Stieleria varia: one gene and its partners. The protein of the gene in region 3 interacts with the protein of the main gene of each other region in a pairwise test. Links are inferred from orthologs where the notes say so. Each region holds a gene or a part of one and is shown on either strand. Other genes may lie near its edges.

What was found. The genes of interacting proteins can lie anywhere in the genome.
Region 1: the proteins of Pla52nx_RS23195 (region 3) and Pla52nx_RS08265 interact in binary tests that used the Escherichia coli proteins (3 or more experiments, as listed by UniProt). The link is inferred for Stieleria varia from one-to-one orthologs.
Region 2: the proteins of Pla52nx_RS23195 (region 3) and secA interact in binary tests that used the Escherichia coli proteins (3 or more experiments, as listed by UniProt). The link is inferred for Stieleria varia from one-to-one orthologs.

The regions. Positions count from the first base shown.
Region 1 is NZ_CP151726.1:2,390,038-2,393,100, forward strand. The notes cover bases 1-2,669. They hold Pla52nx_RS08265 (acyl carrier protein), read left to right. Parts: upstream 1-1,046; coding sequence 1,047-1,292; downstream 1,293-2,669. Other genes in these bases: Pla52nx_RS08260 (M48 family metalloprotease), read right to left, coding at 1-521; fabF (beta-ketoacyl-ACP synthase II), read left to right, coding at 1,496-2,669. Also shown: more of fabF, read left to right, coding at 2,670-2,743; Pla52nx_RS08275 (hypothetical protein), read left to right, coding at 2,863-3,063. UniProt on the Escherichia coli protein: Carrier of the growing fatty acid chain in fatty acid biosynthesis.
Region 2 is NZ_CP151726.1:3,388,889-3,393,538, reverse strand. What follows is about bases 1-4,256. They hold secA (preprotein translocase subunit SecA), read left to right. Parts: upstream 1-336; coding sequence 337-4,056; downstream 4,057-4,256. Other genes in these bases: Pla52nx_RS11255 (3-deoxy-D-manno-octulosonic acid transferase), read left to right, coding at 4,212-4,256. In the rest of the region: more of Pla52nx_RS11255, read left to right, coding at 4,257-4,650. UniProt on the Escherichia coli protein: Required for protein export, interacts with the SecYEG preprotein conducting channel.
Region 3 is NZ_CP151726.1:6,917,320-6,921,104, forward strand. The notes cover bases 337-3,333. They hold Pla52nx_RS23195 (acyl-CoA thioesterase), read left to right. Parts: upstream 337-1,626; coding sequence 1,627-2,040; downstream 2,041-3,333. Other genes in these bases: fusA (elongation factor G), read right to left, coding at 337-480; rpsR (30S ribosomal protein S18), read left to right, coding at 1,124-1,402; Pla52nx_RS23200 (ABC transporter permease), read left to right, coding at 2,595-3,333. Outside these bases: more of fusA, read right to left, coding at 1-336; more of Pla52nx_RS23200, read left to right, coding at 3,334-3,785.

The DNA of each region.
Region 1 (3,063 bases), 4.5 Mb from region 3 along the record:
AGGTGCCCAAGTTCGTGACCGATGATGAAGCGAAGCTCCTCAGGTGTTTCCGCGTACAGTTCCAGCAAGTCGCTTGTCAGCACCATCGCGTGTGGGTGCTGCAGACCACTGACGTACGCATTGGGCGGTCCCGGTTGGATGTAAACCTTTGGCGGCTCCAGTTCCAGGATCTCGGCGCACTGATCGACCATCTCCTGGATCGGTTTGGCGCGCGGTTGATCGGAGATATAGATGGAGTTGGTCGCCAAGCTGGATCGCAGTGGTGCATCGGCCAGCGACTTGCCGAACGCCCGCAGGTTCTTGACCAACGGCCACTGCAAGAAATCCACGCCTTCGGTCTGTGGCGTCAGGTGGTGGTGAAAAAACGCGTCCTCCGGGGTCATGATATCTTGTGGGGTCACGTAGGCCGGAAACGAGGTCTGGGTGACTTGCGATGGCTGGGCATTGAGCACCGGGCGCATCATGGTTTGAGCGTCTGGGTCGGCTGCGTCGCAACCGACAAACAAAAGGGGCGCCAGCATGAGGCATGAGAGGCTGAGTTTCATCAAACGGGTTCCCCTGAGTGGTGGAAATGGTGTGCCGCGACGGATTTGCAGGATCGCGTCGTCCGATGTTTCTGCAGGCCCACTAAACTAACAAACGGGTCACGCAAAAGGTATGAAATTATTGATTCATTCCCTTTGGCTTTCTCCCGGCGTCAGCAAAAGTTGCTGAACTGTTGAAAAACGGGCGATTTTCCTTGTGTGGGAGTGAGCGACGGCGTTGGGCTGGATGCTGGGCTGGGGGCGGGGAAGGGGATCGGTTTCTGCTGGGCGGCCCCCCAAAGTCGGCTATTGCCCGATCCGACGCCTGGGGATTTCATCGGCGTATTGACGTGTTTTGACTGTTTCACCTATGTTTTCAGCGAAATCACGCGGTGACACCGGGCTCCGGTGCTGCTTGGGGTCAGACGGTCACTCGACCGTGACGACTTTGTGCAGCGTCAGGCAAGTTCCTGAAGCCGTGTTCCACCATTCCTTTGCAGAACATTCCCCTGGAGATTGCTTATGGCTACCGTCCAAGAACGCGTGGTCGATATCGTGGCTGAACAATTGGGCGTCGATAAAGACAAAATCACTCGCGAGACTTCCTTCGTCAACGATCTCGGAGCCGACTCACTGGACACGGTTGAGTTGGTGATGGAGTTGGAGGAAGAATTCGATATCAGTATCCCCGACGAAGCTGCGGAGAAGATTCAAAAGGTCGGCGAAGCCGTCGATTTCATTGAGAATGCGAAAGGCGACGAAGGCTGAGTCAAAGGTCGAATGCCTGGGCGTTTCTTGAAAGCGTCCAGGTCGCCTTGGCCCGGTCGTGGTTTCTCGCAGTTTTGGCTGCAGGATTTTTTCGTCGACCAATCTTTCGCTTCATCTGAGTTCTCTGTTCCGAGTCCCGATCGACATTCCAGTCGTAGCGGACCGGTTCAGTGTGTGCCAAACACTTTCATCAAAGGTTATTGATGCAACCGCAACGACGAATCGTTATCACCGGTGTCGGTACCGTCACGCCGTTGGGTAACGATGTCTCGACGCTCTGGGATCGACTGTTGGCCGGTGAATCCGGGATCCACGACATCACGACTCTGGACACAACGAAGTACAAGGTTCATTTTGCCGGTGACATCCCGGATTTTGACATTTCAGAGTTTGTGGATTCACGCGAAGAGAAGCGTCTGGATCGGTTCACGCAGTTCGCGGTCCACGCGGGTGGCCAAGCGATCCGGGATTGCGGTATCGATTTTGATTCGGTGGACCGAACACGTTGTGGCGTGATCCTCGGATCGGGAATCGGTGGACTGATCGAGATCGAAAATCAGATCGAGCGGATGTTGTTCAAGGGTCCCGATCGGGTCAGCCCCTTTACGGTTCCCAAGATGATGGTCAATGCAGCGGGCGGTAACATTTCGATCACCTACGGACTGCAAGGTCCCAACTACGCCGTCGCAACGGCTTGCGCAAGTGCGACCAACGCGATGGGCGATGCGCTGCGGAGCATTCGCTTGGGCGAGACCGATTTGGTCATCACGGGCGGCAGTGAAGCGGCGATCACTCGCATGGGACTGGCAGCGTTTCAAAACATGAAAGCCTTGTCCACTCGAAACGAGGACCCGGCCAAGGCCAGCCGACCCTTTGACGCCGGTCGCGACGGATTCGTACTCGGCGAAGGTGCCGGAGTCCTGGTGTTCGAAGAGTTGGAGCACGCCAAGAAACGCGGAGCGAAGATTTACGCGGAAGTTCTCGGATACGGTACGACCAGCGATGCTGGGCACATTACCGCTCCCGATCCGGAAGGCCTTGGCGCCGCACGTGCCATGCAAGCCGCGCTCACCGACGCGGGGATCGCACCTGAGCAAGTCGATTACATCAACGCCCACGGGACCAGCACTCCGTTGGGCGATAAAGCAGAAACGACGGCCATCAAACGCGTCTTTGGCGATCACGCCTACAAGACGTCCGTCAGTAGTACCAAGAGCGCCTTGGGGCATTCCTTGGGTGCGAGTGGTGGGATCGAAGCCGTGATTTTGTGCAAGACGATCGAAACGTCGACGATTTCACCGACGATCAACTACGAAACACCCGATCCCGACTGCGATTTGGACTACACACCCAATACGCCCAAACAAAAGAACGTCGAAATTGCGATGAGCAACAGTTTCGGCTTCGGTGGCCACAACGCGTGTGTGATCTTTGGCAAGATGAAGGACTGATCGGGTCCGACTGGTAGACCCAGGGTTGCCTGGCCGTCGCGTATAATGTGTTCGTCTGGATCTGTGTATCCACCGATGCGTTTTTTCCCGACGCATGTTCTCACACGTATCGCGATGGCATGTCGACTCACTCTCGTCGTCCCGGCAATCCGCCACCCTCTGTGGTTCGTCGCCGGCAAGCGGTGACGCGTCCGCAACCGCTCGATGAAGAAGAGTATATCGAGCAGGCGCACCTTTACGAACTGCTACGGCTGCGCACCGCAGAGCAGATGCCCATCCAGGAGTTGCTTGAGCAGTTGCGTCACGAGGTGTTGGCGACA
Region 2 (4,650 bases), 3.5 Mb from region 3 along the record:
TGACGGTAACTTGTCTGAAATTGGTCCAAAAATCGCAGCGAGTGCCGGATCTTCGCTGGTCTGCCAAATCGACTTTCGTGTATGCATTCAATTCGCCGGACCTAGCACGAACCGATCAGGTAACAGAAAACTCGCAGGAGAAAACTGGCAAGAACCAACTTGGTGATGCGAACTTCCGCATGACCCTTGGGCAGAGACGGTGAAGGAATCATCCACTGCCTGCATACCCATTCACAATCCGAAGCGTCATCCGCCGACCGCCGCAATTCGCCATCGAAACGATGGCGGGTTTGAGGAATCGGCGCTGTCGTTTTTTCATTTACATACGATTCTACAATGTCGTTTTTTGAACGAGTAGCTGACGCTGGCAGCATCATCTTTGGCGGCCTGTTTCGGTCGTTTGATCGCACCGTTACATCGATCTTTGGGTCCGCCAATGCTCGCCAAGTCACGCGGCTGCGTGCTCGGGCGAACCAGATCACGGAACTGGAACCCAAGTACGCCGCGATGAGCGACGATGAGCTGCGTAATCAGACCAACGTATTGCGAGGGCGACTGCGCGCCGGCGAGACGTTGGACGACATCTTGCCCGATGCGTTCGCCGTGTGCCGCGAGGGAGGCAAGCGTTTCCTAGGCATGCGCCACTACGATGTGCAATTGATCGGCGGCATGGTTCTGCATGAAGGCAACATCGCCGAAATGGTCACGGGGGAAGGAAAAACGTTGGTCGCGACCTTGCCCGCCTACCTGAACGCGTTGGAGGGCAAGGGCGTCCATGTGGTCACGGTCAACGATTATCTGGCTCGTCGTGACATGGAGTGGATGGCTCCGCTGTACATGAACCTCGGATTGACCGTCGGCGCGATCCAATCGGGGATGTCGACTGGTGAAAAGCAAGACATTTACAAACGCGACATCACGTACGGAACCAACAACGAATTCGGTTTCGATTACTTGCGTGACAACATGCGCCCGGCCGCGAAAGGCGACGACCGTTTTCCGCCCGAAGCCCAGCAGTGCCAAGGGCCGCTCAACTACGCGATCATCGACGAAGTCGACAATATTTTGATCGACGAAGCCAGGACGCCGCTGATCATCAGCGGACCGTCCGATCAAGACATCGGGCGGTACGCCGATGCGGACCAAGTCGCCCGCCAACTTAAAAAGGAAGAACACTTCACCGTCGATGAAAAGCAGCACAATGTGACGCTGTCGGATGAGGGTGTACGTGAAGCCGAACGGCTTGCCGGCGTCGAAAGCTTTTACACTGCGGGCAACATGGAATGGCCGCACCTGATCGACAACGCGCTCAAGGCCCACCACCTCTATAAAAGAGACGTCAATTACGTCGTCAAAGACCGCCAGATCGTGATCGTGGACGAGTTCACGGGTCGCTTGATGGACGGTCGTCAATGGAGCGACGGCCTGCACCAAGCCGTCGAGGCAAAGGAAGGCGTTCCGATCAAGCCGGAAACGCAAACGTTTGCCACCGCGTCGCTGCAGAACATCTTCAAGATGTACAAGAAACTGTCGGGCATGACCGGTACCGCGATGACGGAAGCCACCGAGTTCATGAAGATCTACAAGCTCGATGTGGTCGCCATCCCGACCAACAAAGTCCTGGAACGGATCGAGTATCCCGACATCATCTACCTGACGGAAAAGGACAAGTACAAGGCGCTGGCCGATGAGATCGAGCGGACCACCAAGTGGGACGTTCTGGTGATGAAGGATCGCAACGAGGGAGAATGGTGGGGCAAGATCGTCGAAGAACAAGCCGACCAGATCAAGTTCCTCTCCAAGGGAGAAAAGACTCCCGAGATGATTCCTCGCTCCAAGATCTCTGGCATTCAATACGCAGGCCGACCCGTTTTGGTCGGTACCGTCAGTATCGAAAAGAGCGAACGCCTGAGCGCCCTGCTGGAACGTCGTGGCATCAAACACGACGTGTTGAATGCCAAGCAGCACCAACGTGAAGCCGAAATCGTGGCCCAAGCCGGCCGGAAACACGCGGTCACCATCGCGACCAACATGGCCGGCCGGGGTACCGACATTATCTTGGGCGGCAACCCGGAAAACCTCGCTTGGGCGCAACTGCAACACAAATACCCCTCGCGATTGGAAATCCCCGACGAAGAATGGAATGCTCTGGTCAAAGAGATCGACGAACGCGAGCAAATGAGCGTCGAAGGAAAACACGTTCGCGAAATCGGCGGCCTGTATGTCTTGGGTACCGAACGACACGAGTCACGTCGGATCGACTTGCAGCTCCGCGGGCGCTGCGGTCGGCAAGGTGACCCCGGCGGCAGCAAGTTCTTCTTGTCTCTCGAAGACGATCTGATGCGAATCTTTGCGCCCGACTGGGTGCGTAGCTTCATGGAACGGATGGGTATGGGTGAAGGCGAAGCGTTGGAGTCCAAGGTCGTCACCCGGCGAATCGAAGCCGCGCAAAAGAAGGTCGAAGAAAGACACTTTGAAGCCCGCAAGAGCTTGCTCGACTACGACGAAGTCATGGACGAGCAACGCAAGCGAGTTTATCGCTATCGACAAAGTCTGCTCGATGGGCACAGCTCCCGGAATATGCTGCTGGATCTGATTCGAGCCCAAATCGACAAGCACGTCGAAACCTTCCTATCGCCCGACTACGGCGTGGAAAGTTTTGCGGCCATCGCCGGCTCTCGTTTTGGTTGCCAACTCGATCCACGCGATTTCCGCAACATGGACATCGACATGGCCAGCAACTACGCGGCCGAGCAAGCCGAGCGGGCTGCCGAAGTCACTGTGATGGAGACCGTGGAAGAAAATCTGCCCGCGGGAATGGAAGACGAATGGAATTGGCAAGCACTGACGTCGTGGTCCAACAAGCGTCTGGAAACCAACTATCAAGAACATCAACTCAAGAAGATGGATCGAGATGAGTTGATCGACGAACTGACCGCCAAAGCACACGCTCAAATTGAAAAGGTGGACGTCAGCGATCTTGCCCCGTTGTTGGAGTCCGACCACGGGCTGAGAAACCTGTGCGGTTGGATGCGACACAAATTCGGCATCGAAACCACGCCGGAGGAATTTCGCGATGTGGATGACCGCCGCGTCGTCGCCGACACGCTCTATCAACGTGCCGAACAAGGTTACAACGACAAAGAAAACGAGTATCCCGTCCTGGCCGGCATCTCCAAATTCACGACCAAACAGGGCACCCAAATCACCTTGGATCGCGAAGGCTTGGTCGACTGGATCGCTCGTCGCTTTTCCACCGAGTTAGCGGTCGACGAAGTCCAGATGAATCGGGACGATCTCAAGAACCAGATGATCGAGTTCAGCCGCAAAACCGGCGGCCAGTCCGAGGCGGCGTATGCCGAAGCGGACAAGAAACTCGAAGCGGTTTTCAAGAACTCCGACCCAGAAACCACCGCGTTGCTGGCCAGCGGCGGCGATGGCACCCTGGATGAACTGGTCCAGTGGATGGCCACGCAGTTGGGCTCCAAAGCGGAGAAAGAAGACTTGGCACGGATGAATCACGCCGAGTTGAAACTTGCCCTCCACGGTGCCGTCGACGATCGTTTCCACCCCGAAATGCGACGCATGGAGCGTCAGATTCTGCTCAACATCGTCGACGAAGCTTGGAAGAATCACTTGCTGACGATGGACCACTTGCGCAGCAGTGTGATGCTAAAGGGCTACGCCCAGCTTGACCCCAAAGTCGAGTACAAACGCGAAGGCATGCGAATGTTTGAAACGATGTGGGAATCGATCGGCGAGCAAGTCACCGATCTGATTTTCCGCATGGAAGCCTTCAACGAAGACTTCATCCGCAGCACGTGGGTCGATGCATCCACGCGTCACGATGAAGCCCAGTCGATTAGCAGCGCAGCGGCGGCTAGCCAACCGGCGCGATCCGCGACCGCGCAAGCCGCCGAGGCGAGCGCAAGCCAAACGCAGGAGGTCCGGGCAGAGCCGATTCGAAATCTCGAACCCAAGGTCGGACGCAATAGTCCGTGCCCCTGCGGCAGCGGCAAAAAGTACAAAGCCTGTTGCATGCGAAAGGAAGTTTAACGCCTAACCGCGATTTCAATCATTTTTCGTTTAACGCGTGCCCGTAGGGTAGGTCGAGCTGCATTGAACGTCGCCTACGGCTAATCGTTTCCAATCAAGTCCAACTTAAGATCACAGCACCAGATAGTTCCCCCATTCATCCGGAAAGGATTCCGATGATCGCCAACGCCCTCTACTTCCTCGCGCTCTTTGCCGCTTCGCCCTGGATCGCCTTTCGGATGTTTCGGCACGGTCGCTATCGTCGCGGGATCGGGCAAAAATTTTGGGGGCTTTCCCGTGACCACGCCGCTGAACTTCGCGGGGATCACGCCGATTGCATTTGGTTGCACGCCGTCAGTGTCGGCGAAGTCAACTTGTTGGGCGGTTTCATCAAAGCGTTCTCGGAGCGATTTCCCGAGCAAAGGATCGTTGTCAGCACAAGCACCGACACGGGCTACGATCTGGCCGTGGCCAAATTCGGCGCCGGCAATGTGTTCTTCTGCCCCTTGGACTTCACTTGGGCGGTGCGTCGAACGATCCGTCACCTACGTCCCAAGATGCTCTGCCTGGCCGAGCTGGAGCTTTGGCCCAACTTGATTCGTATCGCCTCCCAAA
Region 3 (3,785 bases):
CATCGGAAACGCTTCGGCGCCGAGTTTTTCACGCAACTGTTGGGTGACTCGGAAGGGGTTGGCGCCGGTGCGGTCCATCTTGTTGATGAACGCGATGCGGGGCACTTGGTAGCGTTTCATCTGACGGTCGACGGTGATCGACTGACTTTGCACACCACCGACGGAGCAGAGGACGAGGACGGCACCATCGAGCACACGCAGCGACCGTTCGACTTCGACGGTGAAGTCGACGTGGCCGGGAGTGTCGATGAGGTTGATGTGGTGATCTTTCCATTGCAAGCTGGTTGCGGCACTGGTGATCGTGATCCCACGTTCCTTTTCCAGTTCCATGTGGTCCATCGTAGCGCCGTCACCGTCACCGCGGACGTCTTCGATTTTGTGAATTCGCCCAGCGTAGAACAGAATTCGTTCACTGAGCGTTGTCTTGCCCGAGTCGATGTGGGCACTGATACCGATGTTCCTGACTTTCTCCAGCTTCATAACTTTCACCTAAGCGAGGCACACGATACTTGTTGAGTTCTCGGGGACGCGGCAGACACTCGCGTCGACATTAATTGGTTAGGAAACCGAGAGAAAGAACGTGGCTTTTTATGTGGGGGTTGACCATGGAAATGGTTTCCCAGACCGGTCAGCGACGAGTGCACAGACAGCACTGGACGCATGGTGTCACGACGCCGCGAACAGGGAGCGGATCGAGCCGGGCTGGAAGGGGGGGGACGCAGGCCTGGCTGGCATCGGTGGCATCGAATCCCGGTGGCGGGAACACGCGAAGGACACCGTTGGCAGTGGCTAGTGAAATTGTCGATCGCCAGTGCGTCCGACAATTTGTGAGGAATATGGCAAAGGATTCGTCAGTTGGAAAGGGCAAATGCCGGGCCAACTCACCGGACCTCCTCACCGATCGGTCAGCCGATGGTTTGCGCAAAGGCAGGATTTCCCCTTGTCAGCCCGCCCGCGCCCCTGCATACTCCCCGGTTCGAAATATTGGCGAGTCGACGAGCGAGTGCACCTTGCGGGTGAAATTCGAGTCTTGTCGACCGCTTCGGGATACCAATCTCACGCTGTGAGTCTTTGTCTGTGGTGTCCCGTGATTGTCCGATCGCCTAAAGAGAAAGAACCCGCAATGCCTCCACGTCCCATGAGCACCCGTAGCCGGGCGAGAAAACGTTCTCGCGTCCGATCTCGTGCGAAAAAGAAAGATCCGATTTTCGTCGATGGCCAGCGTCCGCGGCCGATGTACGTCGACTACAAAGACGTCGAACTGCTCAAGAAGATGATCAATCGTCAGGGCAGAATCGTCGGCCGCCGCAAAAGCGGTTGTACTGCCGCCAGCCAGCACGCCGTGACCTCCGCGGTCAAACGTGCTCGGTACATGGCCCTGCTGCCGTTCGTTGGCGACTGATTTCGGGATAGTGTTCTTCCAAGACAGTAGTCTCAAGACCCGGGTCCGAGATGGCCGCCATTAATTTGCGGCCTGGGTAAGATCCGGGTTTTTTGATGCGCCCCGACCTGTTTATGGAACGGCAGCTCCATTTTCGTGTGTCCCCATTACATTGCCCCACTGTTGCCGACCTCGTCGGATTCGGTGACAAGGTTGCCTTCTCTACAGCACGAGTCCCCCTGCCCATGAGCTTTTTGACGCGACGACGAGTCGAATTTCGGGACACGGATGCGGCCGGGATCGTGCATTTTTCGGCATTTTTTCCGATGATGGAGGTCGCCGAGCATGAGATGCTCAGGTCTCTGGGAATCGCCATCTTGCCCGACCACGACTCGACCCCGAGGCTGACTTGGCCTCGAGTCTCTGCCCAATGCGACTATGTGTCCGCGGCCCGCTTTGAGGACGAACTGCAGATCGAGGTCAGGATCGGCAAAATCGGCAACTCGTCGGTTCGCTACGATTTTGCCTTTCGCAACGACGAAACGATGGTCGCGAAGGGCTCGATGACGGCCGTCTGCTGTGAGCTGTTGCCGGGCGGCGGGCTGGCCAAAGCGACGATTCCCACAGAGATTCGCGAGAAATTCGCTTCGGTGGGCTAGCCCTGGGCTGTTCAAAACATTGGTGTTGGCATTGTTTTTTCAGTCCATGTTTTTGCCCCATGCATCGCAATCAGAGTGAGCCTCAGGCGCTAGCCGTGGGCCGGCACCACAATCCGCCTCAGGCCCACGGCTAGCGTCTGAGGCTCACAGGGCGCCACCAGCTGCGCCGGGAGAGGTGACAGAAACTTGCGGAGCGACATAGTGCCACAACCCCAAATTATGAACAGCCCAGCGCTAGCCCGGATTATTCACGCGACTCACTACGGTCTTCGCAACACGTTTGCGTGAAACGGCTTGCGAGGGTTGGCATGAAATTAGTCTGCGCATATCAGCCGCCACGCGATAGCGTCCGGTTCTCACGCCTGTAATCGGGAACCGGACGCTATCGCGTGCCGGCTGATGAATATTCCGGGCTAGGGATTCGGGCATCTGCTGGCAATTGACCGCATTGGGAAAACCATTTGCGTGATCGCTGCGTACACTCCTTGCCGGGTCACCGGTGCGCACCCAATGCTCTGATCGAAACCTAATTTCCTTCGTTCTTTTCTGACCCCATGAACTCTGCCCTCCTGAGTCTCGATTCCGTCCTCGGCACTGCCGGGCTCGATTTTGCCTCCCCGGCTGCCTTTTTATCATCGCCCTCCATGATGGTTGGCCAGATGACACAGTGGTTGCCGATTTGGGCGACACCGCTCTATGCGATCGCGATCAGCCTGCTGTTGGGTGCAGTGATCAGCATTGTGTTCTACGCGATCTTGGCCGGACTTTCGTTCATCCCGCCACTTGGAAAACTGGCCGACTCGTCACAGCGGGGCGTGATCGCTTCGTTGGTTGTCGGCGGCGTGATCGCTGGATTTTTGTGTTGGCAGTACGTCCCCGGAGCAGGGCAGTATGCCGGGTCGTTGTATTTGCCGTTGATCGCTGCCGGGCTGGTGGTTGGTTTTGCGACAGTCTATGGAATGTGGCATCGCACCCGCGTCGAATGGGCGGGGATTCTCAGTGAAGGTGTTTCGCCGTACCTGCTGGCAGTTGCAGGTTCCTTTGTGGTTATCGGGTTGATCGGTTCATTGTGGGTCGCCACGCCGATGGAGTTTTTGCGTGCGATCCCAGAGGTCCACTTGGTGGGCGACGGAACTCGAACGGAGACGCTCAGGATTCCACCGGCCAGCGAGTCGGCCGACGGTACTTTCTTCAAGCAAGACGTTCAGTACGACCTGACGCAGTTGGCCGAAGTCACCTTGCTGTCGGACCGTACGATCACGATCGGCGACGCGGCCGACCCCGCGGATTTCACCCGCCCGCCGACCAAAGTCCAAGCAGACGAGAAGCTGAGCTATCGATACGAAGATCGTGACACGCCTCCGCTGCCAGCCGATTCATCGAAGCTGTTCATCCAGAACCAGGAAGTCGACGAAGCCTTGGTGACGATGACCTTCCAGACCGTCCCACGCATCCCGCAAGCGGTCGCGTTTGTCTCGATTGCGGTCGGTTTCTTTTTGATGATCGCCGCTCTCGTTTCGTTTCGCCAAGCGGCGCCGCGGGTTTGGGCACTCGCCCTGTCGACGGCAAAGAACGAGATGGCTCAGATGCTTTACCTGATCCTGATGATCTTGGGCGTCGTCGGAGTGGTCGTGTTCTCGATCTATCCCTTCAATACGCTGGGCGATGACATTCGCATGTTCAAGGACAGCAGCGTGACCTTGATCATGGTGCTCGGCATGGGCTTGGCCGTTTGGAGCGCCGGG